Regions from separate parts of the Luteimonas sp. A611 genome, predicted to be linked through region 2. Evidence: predicted binding sites of a transcription regulator. Region 2 holds the regulator's gene; the other holds the start of a gene.
The links. Region 2 encodes FliA, which starts transcription of late flagellar genes. Its sites were predicted from a motif close to TAAAGTTTNNCNNNCNNNGGCCGATAA; they were not measured.

Region 1: the regulator FliA is predicted to act here: its motif matches at 1,891-1,917, upstream of ACW5EG_RS11545 (HDOD domain-containing protein).

Annotation. Positions count from the first base shown of each region.
Region 1 covers NZ_JBSVRP010000002.1:263,330-270,466, forward strand. The annotation lists gene rpsB (30S ribosomal protein S2) at 1-673, shown strand, start outside; gene tsf (translation elongation factor Ts) at 806-1,684, shown strand; gene ACW5EG_RS11545 (HDOD domain-containing protein) at 1,947-3,452, shown strand; gene pyrH (UMP kinase) at 3,609-4,331, shown strand; gene frr (ribosome recycling factor) at 4,501-5,058, shown strand; gene uppS (polyprenyl diphosphate synthase) at 5,210-5,956, shown strand; gene ACW5EG_RS11565 (phosphatidate cytidylyltransferase) at 5,953-6,816, shown strand; gene dxr (1-deoxy-D-xylulose-5-phosphate reductoisomerase) at 6,801-7,137, shown strand, end outside.
Region 2 covers NZ_JBSVRP010000001.1:13,322-20,458, reverse strand. The annotation lists gene flhA (flagellar biosynthesis protein FlhA) at 1-95, shown strand, start outside; gene ACW5EG_RS00095 (flagellar biosynthesis protein FlhF) at 673-2,535, shown strand; gene ACW5EG_RS00090 (MinD/ParA family protein) at 2,522-3,403, shown strand; gene ACW5EG_RS00085 (RNA polymerase sigma factor FliA) at 3,400-4,164, shown strand; gene cheY (chemotaxis response regulator CheY) at 4,210-4,602, shown strand; gene ACW5EG_RS00075 (protein phosphatase CheZ) at 4,599-5,213, shown strand; gene ACW5EG_RS00070 (chemotaxis protein CheA) at 5,218-7,008, shown strand; gene ACW5EG_RS00065 (flagellar motor protein) at 7,016-7,137, shown strand, end outside.

The sequences.
Region 1 (7,137 bases), on a different contig from region 2:
CGTCGGCACCAAGCGCAGCGCGCGCGACCCGATCAAGGAAGAGGCCGAGCGCTGCGGCATGCCGTACATGACCCAGCGCTGGCTGGGCGGCACGCTGACCAACTTCCGCACCGTCAAGCAGTCGGTGTCGCGCCTGAAGGAACTGGAAGCGGCCGAAACCGACGGCACCTTCGAGAAGCTGGTCAAGCACGAAGTGCTGGGCCTGCGCCGCGAGCGCGACAAGCTGGAAGCTTCGCTCGGCGGCCTGAAGGACCTCAACCGCCTGCCCGACGCGCTGTTCGTGATCGACATCGGCCATGAAGACATCGCGGTCAAGGAAGCCAAGAAGCTCGGCATCCCGGTGATCGCCGTGGTCGACACCAACTACGACCCGGCCCTGGTCGACTACGCCATCCCGGGCAACGACGACGCCATCCGCGCCGTGCAGCTGTACGGCCGCGCCGCCGCCGATGCCGTGCTCGAGGGCAAGGCCGCCGCGCCGAACGCTTCCAACGTGCGCGAGGAAGAGTTCGCCGAGGGCCAAGGCAAGCCGGGCCGCCGCGCGCCCGCGAAGAAGGCTGCCGTGGCCGAGGTCGATGCGGCAGCGCCGGCTGATGCGGCAGCTCCGGCCGATGCGGCAGCGCCGGCCGAGGGCCAGGAAGCCCCGGCGCCGGACGCGACTCCGGCAGCCTGATCCGGCGGCAAACGCGACCGCGGCGCCCTGCCGCGGTCGACCGGCCGGCCGGTCACCCGCCTGCGCGAGCATGAACCGCCCGCGGCAGCGGCGTGCCGCCGGACATCTTTCGAACAAATCCGAGGTCCCCCAATGGAAATCACCGCTTCCCTGGTCAAGGAACTGCGCGAGCGCACCGGCGCCGGCATGATGGAGTGCAAGAAGGCGCTCACCGAGCACAACGGCGACGTCGACGCAGCCGCCGAAGCGCTGCGCAAGTCCGGCCTGGCCAAGGCCGACAAGAAGGCCAGCCGCATCGCCGCCGAAGGCCGCATCGTCAGCGCCCAGGACGGCGGCAAGGCCGTCCTGGTCGAGGTCAACTCCGAAACCGACTTCGTCGCCATCGACGACAACTTCAAGGGCTTCGCCGAAGCCGTCGTGCAGGCCGCGCTGGCCTCCGGCGCCGCCGATGCCGAAGCGCTCAAGGCCGCGAAGCTCGCTTCCGGCGAAACCGTCGAGGAGGCCCGCGCCGCCGTCATCGCCAAGGTCGGCGAGAACGTGCAGGTCCGCCGCGTCGCCTCCATCGACTCCGCCAACACCGTGGCCGCCTACGTCCACGGCGGCAAGATCGGCGTGCTGGTCGAGCTCAAGGGCGGCGATGCCGACCTGGCCCGCGGCCTGGCGATGCACGTCGCGGCGATGAACCCGCCGCACAACAGGCAGTCCGACGTGCCGGCCGAGTTCGTGGCCAAGGAAAAGGAAATCGAGCTGGCCAAGATGTCCGAGAAGGACCGCTCCAAGCCGGCCGAGATCCTGGAGAAGATCATCGGCGGCAAGATCGCCAAGATCGTCAACGAGGTCAGCCTGTACGGCCAGCCCTACGTGCTCGACACCGACAAGACCGTCGAGGCCGTGCTCAAGGCCGCCGGCGCCGAAGTGGTCGGCTTCCAGCGCCTGGCCGTCGGCGAGGGCATCGAGAAGGTGGTCGAGGATTACGCCGCCGAAGTGATGAAGCAGGCCGGGCTGGCGTAAGCCACCACGCCACGCCGCAACGCCGAAAGAAGCCGCGGGGAACCGCGGCTTCTTTCGTTCCGGCGCGGTTGCACTGGCGGTGGCCAGGAAAGCTCTGGGCAACTGTCATCTCAAGCGTAAACGAGAGAGGGGCCCCGCGGGCCGTTGAAACCCGCGTCCCGCCTTCGCGGCAATGGGGATCAACAGGGAGTTGTTCAGGCCTTCCCTAAGGAATCGGCCGTGGTTGCCGATAACCGGTCCGGGAATCCCTGGTCAGGTTGCGATGCACTCCGAACTTCAAGCCGTGCTGGCCCATTGTCGCAACCTGCCGTCGCCGCCTGCGATCGCGCTGCGCATCATCGACCTGGCGCAGCAGCCGGATGCCGACCTGGACGCGACGGCCGACGTCATCGCCAAGGACAGCGCGCTCAGCGCGCGCATGCTGCGCATCGCCAACTCGCCGCTGTACGCCAACCGCCGCCAGGTCGCGACCCTGGGCCAGGCGCTGACCCTGCTCGGCCTCAACGCCACGCTGAGCCTGGCCCTGGGGCTGTCGCTGAGCCGCAACCTGCGTGACGCGCAACCCGGCGACGAGCAGGGACTTCTTTGGCGGCGCAGCGTGCTGTCCGCAATGGCGGCACGCCTGCTCGGCGAGGAGGTCGGGCTGGCGCGACTCGAGGAACTGATGCTGGCCGGTCTGCTGCAGGACATCGGCGCGTTGGCTCTTCTGCAGGTCCGGCCGGATGCCTACCGCGAGCTGCTGCGCGCCGCCGAGGGTCCGGACGACCGGCTGCGCCGCGAGCGCGAAGCGCTGGGCGGCGACCACGCTGAAATCGGAGCGTGGATCGCGAACCTCTGGAACCTGCCGGGCTACCTGCACCAGGCGATCCGCGCCAGTGAATCGGCTGCAGGCGACGGCAACTGCTTCCATGACTGCATCGCCGCTTCGGGTTTCGTGGCCGACGTGTGGCTGGCGACCGACGAGCACCTCACCCGGAGTGCGCGGCAGCGCGCGATGGCCGCCACCCGCGACCGGCTGGGCCTGGACCAGGCGCGGTTCGACGTCCTGATCACCCGCATGTCGGACGCCCTGCCCGACATCGCATCCCTGTTCGACGTGCACGTCGTGCAACCGGAACATCTCGACGCCATCGTCGAGCATGCCCGCGAGCTGCTGCTCGTGCGCAACCTGCGCGAGATCCGGGGCGCCATCCAGACGCGCGGCCAGGCCGACGCCACCGACGAGCGCATGCGCGAGCTGGAGGAGCTGGCGCTGCGCGACCCGCTGACCGGCATGTACAACCGGAGCCAGCTGGAAGACATGCTGGAACGCGAGTTCGGGGCATCCGTGCAGCGCGACCAGCCCCTGAGCCTGGTGTTCATCGACCTGGACGATTTCAAGCAGATCAACGACCGGCACGGCCACCTCGTCGGCGACCAGGTGTTGAGCGAGTTCGCCCAGGTGCTGTCGCGCCTGCTGCGCAGTACCGACCTGATCGTGCGCTACGGAGGCGAGGAATTCCTGGTGATGCTGAGCAATTCCAGTACCGATGCCGCGCTGGCGGTGATCCGGCGCATCCTCGACGAGGTTTCGCGGACCTCGATGGCCATCGTCGAGGGGGCCCCGCTGTACGTGACCTTCTCGGCAGGAGTGGCCACACGGGGCGGGCAGGAACGGTTCGAAAGCGCGCGCGACCTGCTGGACGCCGCGGACCAGGCCCTGTACGGCGCCAAGCGCCAGGGCCGCAACCGGGTGACAACACGCACTCCCGACGGCACGGATTCCTGACCGGACCCCGACGCGCAAGGCCCTGGACCCAGACGCGCCACCACGGCGCGCGACCCGGCGCGCTCCATGCGGCAGCCTGGATCGGCGCCGCGAAGCCTTCGCGCATCGGCGCGATCCGCTAGAATCCACGGGTTTCCCGCCGCTGCCGAGCCCCCCATGTCGCAACTCGCCTATCGCCGCATCCTGTTGAAACTCTCCGGCGAGGCGTTGATGGGCGAGGAGGACTACGGCATCGATCCCAAGGTGATCGGCCGCCTGGCCAGCGAGGTCATCGAGGCGCAGCAGGCCGGCGCCGAGATCGGCGTGGTGGTTGGCGGCGGCAACATCTTCCGCGGCGCAGGCCTGGCGGCTGGCGGCATGGACCGGGTCACCGGCGACCAGATGGGCATGCTGGCCACCGTGATCAACGCGCTGGCCATGCAGGACGCACTGGAAAAGCTTGGCGCCCGCGCCCGGGTGATGAGCGCGATCAAGATCAACGACGTCTGCGAGGACTACATCCGCCGGCGCGCGATCCGCCACCTGGAAAAGGGCCGGATCGCGATCTTCGCCGCCGGCACCGGCAATCCCTTCTTCACCACCGACTCGGGCGCGGCCCTGCGCGCGATCGAGATCGGCGCGGACCTGCTGCTCAAGGCGACCAAGGTCGACGGCGTCTATGACAAGGACCCGAAGAAGCATCCCGACGCGGTGCGCTACGACAGCCTGACCTACGACGAGGTGATCTCGCGCGACCTGCAGGTGATGGACACCGCCGCCTTCGCCCTGTGCCGCGACAGCGACCTGCCGCTGCGGATCTTCGACATGTCCCAGCCCGGCGTGCTGCTGCGGATCCTGAAGGGCGAGCCGATCGGCACCCTGGTGCACGGGCGCCGCTAGCCTTCGTTCAACCGGGCCGGCGCCAGCGGGCGACTCCACCGTGCCCCCGCGACCTGCTGAACCACCCCGATTCCCGGCACACGACACGGCCCCGGCCGCCGCCGGCGCGCCGGCCCGCCTATAATCCCGCAATCCCGCTGCCAAAGCCCACAGCTCACCGGAGCCGGCAATGCTCAATGAAATCAAGAAAGACGCCCAGACCCGCATGGCCAAATGCGTCGACGCGCTGCGCCAGACACTGGTGAAGGTGCGCACCGGTCGCGCATCGACCGGCCTGGTCGACAGCATCCGCGTCAGCGCCTACGGCGGCGACGTGCCGCTGTCGCAGGTCGCCGCGGTGTCGGTGTCCGACTCCCGCTCGCTGATGATCCAGCCCTGGGACAAGGGCATGGTGGGCGTGATCGAGAAGGCGATCCTGTCCTCCGACCTCGGCCTGACCCCGAATACGGCCGGCACCACGATCCGGCTCAACCTGCCCTCGCTCACCGAGGAGCGCCGGCGCGAGCTGACCAAGGTGGTCCACGGCGAGGGCGAGGATGCCAAGGTGGCGATCCGCAACGTCCGCCGCGACGCGATCCAGCAGGCCAAGGAGTTGCTGAAGGACAAGTCGCTCTCCGAGGACGACCTGCGTCGCGGCGAGGACGAGATCCAGAAGCTGACCGACAAGGCGATCAAGGACGTCGACGAAGTGGTCAAGGCCAAGGAAACGGAGCTGATGTCGGTTTGACGGGACGTGATCGGTGATCCGCGACCGGTGATCCCGCCCGTGGCCGGTCACACGCCCGAAGCCCGAAGAGGCCACCCCGTTGACTGAGCTCCAGGCTCCACCAGACCACGCGGTTTCGGATCGGCAGCCAGCTGGCGCCGATTCCCGTGCGCTGCCCCGGCACGTCGCGATCATCATGGACGGCAACGGGCGCTGGGCGGCGCGGCGCGGGCGGCCACGCGTCATCGGCCATCGCGCCGGCGCGCGCGCGGTCAACCTGTGCATCGACTTCTGCCTGGAGCAGGGCATCGGCGCCCTGACCCTGTTCGCCTTTTCCAGCGAGAACTGGGGCCGGCCCGAAGATGAAGTCGGCGCGCTGATGAAGCTGTTCATCGCCGCGCTCGACCGGGAGATCGAGGAAATGCATCGTCGCGGCGTGGCCCTGCGCTTCATCGGCGACCAGACGCGTTTCTCCGCGGACATCCGCGCGCGCATGCGCGTGGCCGAGACCCTGACTGCCGGCAATACCCGCCTCGTGCTGAGCATCGCCGCCAGCTACGGCGGCCGACAGGACATCGCCACCGCCGCGCGTTCACTGGCCGAGGATGTCGCCGCCGGACGGCTGCGCCCCGAGCAGATCGACGAAGCCGCGCTTGGCGCGCGCGTCGCCCTGGCCGACCTGCCGCCGCCGGACCTGTTCATCCGCACCGGTGGCGACTGCCGGATCAGCAACTTCCTGCTCTGGCAGCTGGCCTACACCGAACTGTGGTTCACCGAAACGCTGTGGCCCGAGCTCGATGCCGCCACCCTGCACGAGGCGCTCGGCGCCTATGCGGGGCGCGAGCGCCGCTTCGGCCTCACCGGCGAGCAGATCGCCGCCCGCGCCAGGCCCGATCTCCAGGGGAGTCCGACACCGTGACCCGCACCCGCGTGCTCGCTGCGCTGACGATGGCGCCGCTCGCCATCGGCGGCGTGCTCCTGCTGCCCACGCCGTGGCTGGTGGCGGTGACCGCAATCCTGTTCCTGGTCGCGCTGTGGGAATGGTTCCGTCTCTCGGACATCGACGACACCCTGCAGCGCACCGTGCTGCTGCTGGCCAACCTGCTGCTGATGGCCGCGCTGGTCTGGGCGTCGCCCAACGACAGCGGCGGCTCGCTGGTGCTGTTCAAGCTGGTGGCGATGCTGGGCGTGGTCTGGTGGCTGCTGGCGATGCTGTGGCTGCGCCATTACGACTTCGCCTCCGACCACGACACCCATGCGCGCGTGTTCAAGCTGGCCGCCGGCACCGTCGCGGTGGTACCGGCCTGGTGCGCGCTGGCGGTGCTCCACGCCGGCGACCCCGAGGCCACCGCCTGGCCGCTGGTCAGCCAGGGCCATGTGTGGCTGCTGACTGCGCTGATGATCGTCTGGGCCACCGACACCGGCGCCTATTTCGCTGGACGCAGGTTCGGGCGGCGCAAGCTGGCGCCCCGGATCAGCCCGAACAAGACCGTCGAAGGCATGCTGGGCGGCGTGGCCGCGGGCGTCGCCGTGGCGCTGGCCATGGCGCCGCTGGCCGGCGCCAGCGTCGGGCAACTGCCCCTGGTGGCGCTCGCCGCCCTGGCCACGGTGCTGTTCTCGGTGGTCGGGGACCTGTTCGAAAGCCTGCTCAAGCGCCATGTCGGCGCCAAGGATTCGGGCACGCTGATCCCGGGCCACGGCGGCGTGCTCGACCGCATCGACAGCGTGCTTGCCGCCCTGCCCGTGTTCGCCGTGGCGAAGATCTGGCTGGGCTTCTGATGCAGCGCGTTGCTGTCCTTGGCGCGACCGGTTCGATCGGCGGGTCGGCGCTCGACGTCATCGCCCGCCACCCCGGCGCGATGCGCGCCAGCGTGCTTGCGGCCGGCGGCAACGTCGAGGCACTGGTGGCGCTGTGCGCCACCCATCGTCCCGACCATGCGGTGATCGGCGACGGTTCGCGCCTGCAGCTGTTGCGCGACGGCCTGCGCGCGGCAGGCCTGCCGACGTCGGCCCACGCAGGCGACGAGGCGCTGTCGGACCTGGTCGCGGGCGATGCCTGCGACACCGTGGTCGCGGCGATCGTCGGCGCGGCCGGGCTCG
Region 2 (7,137 bases):
GCCTGGTCCGCCACAGCGTGCCTTCGCTGGCGGTGCTGGCCTACGCCGAGGTGCCGGAAGACAAGCGCCTGCGGTTGGTGGGTGCAGTGGGCTGACGGGTTTCTTGAAGTTCCTCGTCGATTGAGAGGCACTGCGCCGTTCGTTCCAGCACCGGCGATCCGGACTTCGGATGGACGCCGCGCCCTGCCGGTGCGGGGTCGCTCTTCGCTCGGTCAGGACATCCTGTCCTGACTCGCGCGCAAGACATCCATGTCTTGCTTGGCGCGATCCCGCACCGTCAGTGCACGGCTTGCCGGATCTGTTGGTTTCGACACTTCGGTCGCCAACTGCTTTCTGCTGATCGAAGTGGCTGCTGGGAATGGCCAAGGGCCGTCTCGGGCCGGGGGTTGCGGAAAGCAGCGCATGGATGCGCTGCGGCGGCGAGTCAGCCATGGATGGCTGACCGAGCCGAGTAGCAACCCCCGGCTCGGGACGGCCTCGATCCGCAAGCCCGGATCCATCCCCTCGAAGAGACGCAGGCTCGGAATGGGGCCACAGCGCCTGCCGCGCCAAGCTTCCGACGCGACCCCGGGAACGCTCAGGCCCGGGTCTTGCAGGGAGAGGGCAGGCCACTCCCAACGCCAACCGACCGGGCTTTCCGATATGCGAATCAAGCGTTTCACCGCTCCCGACATGCGTACCGCGCTGCGCATGGTCCGCGACGAACAGGGTCCCGATGCGGTGATCCTGTCCACCCGCACCAGCGCCGGCGGCGTTGGCATCGAGGTGGTTGCAGCCACCGATTACGACGAGGCCCTGGTGGCGCAGGCGCTGCGCGCCGCGGCGCCTGCGGCCGACGAAGCAGTGGCCCGTCCGCAGCCTGCGCGCGCGACGGTCCAGGCGCCTGCTGACGCGGTTCGCGGCGCAGCAACCGCTGCCGCGGCACCCGCCGCGCCGGCGGTTGCCGGAATTCCGGCGGCACCGCGCGAGACGCTGATCTCGCGGGCACGCGCCGTGTTCCGGATCGGCGAGGGTCCCACGCTGGCGGAACTCACCGCTGCACAAGGCGCCGAGGTTCCGGCTGCGGCGGCGATGCCAGGCCCCGCCCAGGCGTTTGCTGCGTCGATGCAAGCGCCCGTGCAGGCGTTGGCTCAGGCTGCGGCAGCAATCTCTGTTCCAACTCCCGCGCCTGTGGCGGCTCCCGCTCCGGTTCACGCCTGGCCCGAACCCGTCTCGGCGGCTGCTTCGATCCACGCCGTCGCCGCTGCGCCGGTAAGTGAGGTGCCGTCCGCGGCAACTCCGAGCCGCTTCGACGCGATGATGGCCGCGCTCGACGCCGGCCCGCGCCGTTCGCCGGCTGCAGTCCCGACCAACGACACACACGACGCACGCGCGGCCGCGATGGAGAGCGACGCCGCGGACTTCGTGCCGCTGCTGCCCGACAACATTCCGATGCCGCGCAGGCCCGGTGCCGATGACGAGGCGCCGGCTGAGCCGGTGGCCGCGCCGCGCATCGCCGCGAGCTTCGTGCCCGACCTCCCCGCCTGGATTCCGGCACCCATCGCGCAGGCCACCGCCGCCGCCGACGTCGCAGCCGAAGTAGAAGCCCCAGCGCCGCGCGCGCTGCAGGCGGTCGCCACGCCCGAAGCCAATCCGGCCATCGTCGCGATGCGCGACGAGATGGCGCGGATGCGGCAGATGATGGAAACCCAGATGGAGCAGCTGTCGCTGGAGCGGCTGCGCGGTTCGCCGGCGCGCGCGGCGGTGCTGGACGCGCTGATCGGCTACGGCTGCGAGGAATCGCTGGCCCAGGCCGTGGCCGAGCGCATCGATCCACGCCTGCCGCCGAGCGAGGTGCAGGCGCCGATGCTGGCCGAGCTGGCGCGCATGCTTACCGTGTTGCGCAGCGAACCGCTGGACGACGGCGGCGTGATCGCGCTGGTCGGGCCGACCGGCGCCGGCAAGACGACGACGATCGCCAAGCTGGCCGCCCGCTTTGCCGCCCGCCATCGCGCCCGCGACGTCGCCCTGGTCACCACCGACTGCCAGCGCCCCGGCGCGCGCGAGCAGCTGCAGGCCCATGGCCGACGCCTGGGCATCACGGTGTGCGAGGCCGAAGGCCCGGAGCGGCTGCAGGACACGCTCGCGCAGCTGGTCGACTACCCGCTGGTGCTGGTCGACACCACCGGCCACGCCCCCCGCGACCGCGCGGTGTTCAGCCAGATCCTGTGGCTGCGCGCCTCGCAGCGGGTGCGCAGCCTGCTGGTGCTGCCCGCCAATGCCCATCCGCACGACCTGGGCGAAGTGATCCGCCGCTATCGCCCGGCCAAGCCCGAGGGCGTGGTGCTGACCAAGCTCGACGAGGCCGGCCAGCTCGGCTCCGCGCTTTCGGTCCTGGCCCGCCATGGCCTGGGACTTGCCTATACCACCCAGGGGCAGCAGGTGCCGTCGGATATCGACGCCGCCGACGCCACCCGCCTCGTCCAGTCACTGGAGAAATCCCACCGTGCTGCCGATAACCCCCTCGCCACCGAGGATCGCCATGCAGTCGCCTGACCCCACCCTGCCCGTTTCCACCACCGACAGTGCCCGCGGCCCGGTGCGGGTGATCGCCGTCGCCAGCGGCAAGGGCGGCGTCGGCAAGACCTCGGTTTCGGTCAACCTGGCCACCGCCCTGGCCAATGCCGGCCAGCGCACCCTGCTGCTCGACACCGACCTGGGCCTGGCCAACGTCGACGTGATGCTCGGCCTGTCGCCGCGCTTCACCCTGGCCGACGTGTTCGCCGACCGCTGCGAACTGCGCGATACCGTCATGGATGCCGGCAACGGCCTGCTGGTGGTGCCGGCCGCGTCCGGCAAGCGCCACATGACCGAACTGCAGCCGCGCCAGCACGTGGGCCTGGTGCATGCGTTCTCGCAGCTCGACCTGGACCTGGACGTGATGGTGGTCGACAACGCCGCCGGCATCGCCGATGGCGTGCTGACCTTCTGCCAGGCCGCGCAGGACGTGATCGTCGTGGTCTGCGACGAGCCGGCCTCGGTCACCGACGCCTACGCCCTGATCAAGGTGCTCAGCCGCGAGCGCGGCGTGAGCCGGGTGCAGGTGTTGGCCAACCAGGTGCAGGATCCGGCCGAGGGCCGGCTGCTGTTCGAAAAGCTGCAGCGCGTGAGTGCGCGCTTCCTCGACGTGACCCTCAACTACCTCGGCGCGATCCCGCGCGATGAATGGCTGCGGCGTGCGGTGCAGCGCCAGGCCGCGGTGGTCGACGCCTTCCCGTCGGCGCCCTCGGCGATCGCCTTCCGCGACATCGCCCGGCGCTCGCGCCAGTGGCAGTCGCCGCCCGGCGCGCGCGGCCACGTCGAGTTCTTCCTCGAGCGCCTGGTGTCGACGCCGGGATCCGCCGCGCGGGGGGCCGCCGCATGAACGCCATCGCGACCGCGCGCTACCGTGCCAACCAGCAGGGATCGGCCGCCGAGGTCGTCGAGAAGCACGGCGAACTCGTGCGCCGCATCGCCCACCATCTCGCCGCACGCCTGCCGGCCAGCGTCGAGATCGACGACCTGATCCAGGCCGGCATGCTCGGCCTGATCGACGCGGCGCGCAATTTCCAGTCCGACCAGGGCGCGGCCTTCGAGACCTATGCCTCGATCCGCATCCGCGGCGCGATGATCGACGAGATCCGCCGCGGCGACTGGGTGCCGCGCTCGGTGCACCGGCGCTATCGCGACATCGTCGCGGCCACCCGCCGGATCGAGCAGGGGACCGGCCAGCCCGCCACCGCGCAGCAGGTCGCCGCCGAACTCGGCGTGGGCCTGGACGAATACCACGCCATGGTCGAGAACGCCGCGCGCGGGCAGCTGGTCAGCCTGGACGCGCACATGGACGAACACGATGGCGAGCCGCGGCTGGCCGGCGACGGCAGTGCCAATCCGGCGCGCGAGTTCGAACAGGGCGCCTTCCGCGACGCGCTGGCCGGTGCCATCGACGGCCTGCCCGAGCGCGAGCGGCTGGTGCTGTCGCTGTACTACGAGCAGGAGCTGAACCTGCGCGAGATCGGCGCGGTGCTGGGCGTGAGCGAATCGCGCGCCTGCCAGATCCACGGCCAGGCCGCGGTGCGCCTGCGCGCGCGCCTGGCCGACTGGCGCCGCGACGCCGGCGACGACGAAGACGACTATCTGCCCTGAGCCATCGGGCACGCAACCCCCACACACGCACCACATGAGGTCCGCATGGACAAGAACATCCGCATCCTGATCGTCGACGACTTCTCGACGATGCGCCGCATCGTCAAGAACCTGCTCAACGACCTGGGCTTTTTCAACACCACCGAGGCCGACGACGGCACCACCGCGCTGGTCGAACTGCGCAAGGGTCCGTTCGACCTGGTGATCACCGACTGGAACATGCCCGGCATGCCCGGCATCGACCTGCTCAAGGCGATCCGCGCCGACGCCACCCTGGCCAAGACGCCGGTGCTGATGGTGACCGCCGAAGCCAAGCGCGAGCAGATCATCGAAGCGGCGCAGGCCGGCGTGAACGGCTACGTGATCAAGCCGTTTACCGCCGCCACGCTGGGCGACAAGCTGGGCAAGGTGTTCGAACGCCTCGGGGCCACCGCATGAGCACGGCGCCCGCCGCCATCGTGCCGGGCGCCGAGCGCGCTGCGCTGATCGAGTGCCTGCACGCGGCCCTGGCCGCGCTCGAGGACGCCGATGACGACGCCTGGCGCAGCAATGTCGACGAGCTCATCCAGTGGCGCAGCCAGCCGCTGGTGCAGGGGCTGGTGCGGCTTGCACGCGAGCTCGAACAGACCCTGGGCACCGGCACCGGCGGAGCCTCGCTGGGCGAGGCCTGCCTGCGCCTGGAGCACGTGGTCAAGGTCAGCGAAGACGCCAGCCACCACACCCTGGACCTGATCCAGGAGTGCGGCACCCTGCTCGGCAGCCTGGCCGCCGCCGACGCCGGTGCGCAGGCGACGGTGGTGGCCGCGGTCCGTTCGCGGCTGTCGGAGATGACCGCGGCGCAGGGCTACCAGGACCTCACCGGCCAGATCATCCGCCGCGTGGTCGACCTGGTGCGCACCGTCGATGCAGGCCTGGGCGAGTACGCGCCCAGCAATGATCGCCCGCTGCAGCTGTCCAGCCACGGCTACGGCCCCTCGGTCCACGGCCTGGACGCGCCTGCGGCGAGCCAGGACGACGCCAACAGCCTGCTGTCGTCGCTGGGGCTGTAGCGCGATGTCGTCTGCCGCTTCCGACATCTGCGCCGACTTCCTGGTCGAGGTCGGCGAGATCCTCGACCAGCTGGGCGAGCAGATGGTCGCGCTCGAACGCGCGCCCGCCGACCGCGAGTGCCTGAACTCGGTGTTCCGCGGCTTCCACACCATCAAGGGTGGCGCCGGTTTCCTCGACTTCAGCACCATGGTGTCGGTCTGCCACGCGGTCGAGGACCGCCTCAACGCCGCGCGCGACGGCAGCGCGCCGCTCGACCCGCCCGCCTTCGACAGCGTGCAGCAGGGCATCGACCTGCTGGTGGACATGCTCCACTGCATCTCCGGCGGCGTCGAACCCGTGCCGGCGCCCGAATCGGTGCTGGCCGCGCTGCGCGAAGGCGCCGGCGCCGCGCCGAAGGCCACGACGCCGCTGGCGGCGATGGTAGCGCCGGCCAGCGATTCGCTCGACGACCTCGACTTCGAAGCCCTGCTCGACAGCCTGCACGGTGCAGGCGGCGCACCCGGAGAAGCGCCTGCGCCGCCTGCGCCGACTCCGCCTGCGCCTACGCCACCTCCACCTCGTCCCGCACCGCCCGAACGCGCGGCCGCACCGGCAGAACCTGCCGACATCACCGTGCGCGTGGACGTGCGCCGGCTCGACGCCATGGTCAACCTGGTCGGCGAGCTGGTGCTGGCGCGCAACCGCCTCAAGACCCTGCGTCCGCGCCTGCGCGACGACGACCTCGACCGTGCGGTGGCCTCGCTCGACGTGGCCACCGCGCGCCTGCAGGCCGCGGTGATGACTGCGCGAATGCAACCGGTGGGGCGCGTGTTCGCACGCTTCCCCAAGCTCGCCCGCGACGTCGCCCGCCAGCTCGACAAGCAGGTGCAGCTGGAGGTGTCGGGCGCCGACACCGAACTCGACCGCAACCTGGTCGAAGCGCTGGCCGATCCGCTGGTGCACCTGGTGCGCAACGCCATCGACCACGGCATCGAGGCGCCCGAAGCGCGCCGCCGCGCCGGCAAGCCCGAGCAGGGCCAGGTGCGGATCAGCGCGCAGCAGGAGGGCGACCATGTCGCCATCGAGGTGCGCGACGACGGCGCCGGCATCGATCCCGACAGGATCCGCCGCAAGGCGGTGGAGAAGGGCCTGATCGACGACGATGCCGCCGCGCGCCTGTCCAGCGAGGAATGCCTGCAGCTGCTGTTCCTGCCCGGCTTCTCCACGCGCGACGCGGTCAGCGACCTGTCCGGCCGCGGCGTCGGCATGGACGTGGTGCAGTCGCGCATCCGCGAACTGTCGGGCACGGTGCAGATCCATTCCGAAGTGGGCGCCGGGTCGCGGTTCGCGATCCGGGTGCCGCTGACCCTGGCGATCCTGCCGACGCTGCTGGTGGAAGTGGCGGGCGATGTCTACGCGCTGCCGCTGGTGCGCGTGATCGAAGTGCTCTCGCACGATCCGGGCAAGGCGCTGTGGATCGACGGCCAGCGCGTGCTCGACCTGCGCCAGCAGCCGCTGCCGCTGCTGGGCCTGCGCGAATGGCTGGGCATGGAGCCGGCGCCGCTGCCGGACTCGACCTGCGTGGTGCTGCAGTCGGGCGAGGCGCGCTACTGCCTGGCGGTGGACCAGGTGCGTGGTCGCGAGGAAGTGGTGATCAAGGCGCTGCCGCCGACCCTGCGCGGCCTGCCCGGCTATGCCGGCGCCAGCCTGATCGGCGATGGCCGCATGGCCCTGATCCTGGACGTCGACGCGCTGCTCGGCAGCGGGCTGCGCGCGACGGGCGTGCGTTCAAGTAACCCGGCCACGGACCGTTAAACTGGCAATGGACAGACTCAGTGTCATCGGCACCGTGCTCGCGGTGGTCGCCCTGATCGGCGGCAGCATCCTCAAGGGCGCGGGCCTGTCGGGCCTGTGGTCGCCGGCCGCGTTCCTGATCGTGGTCGT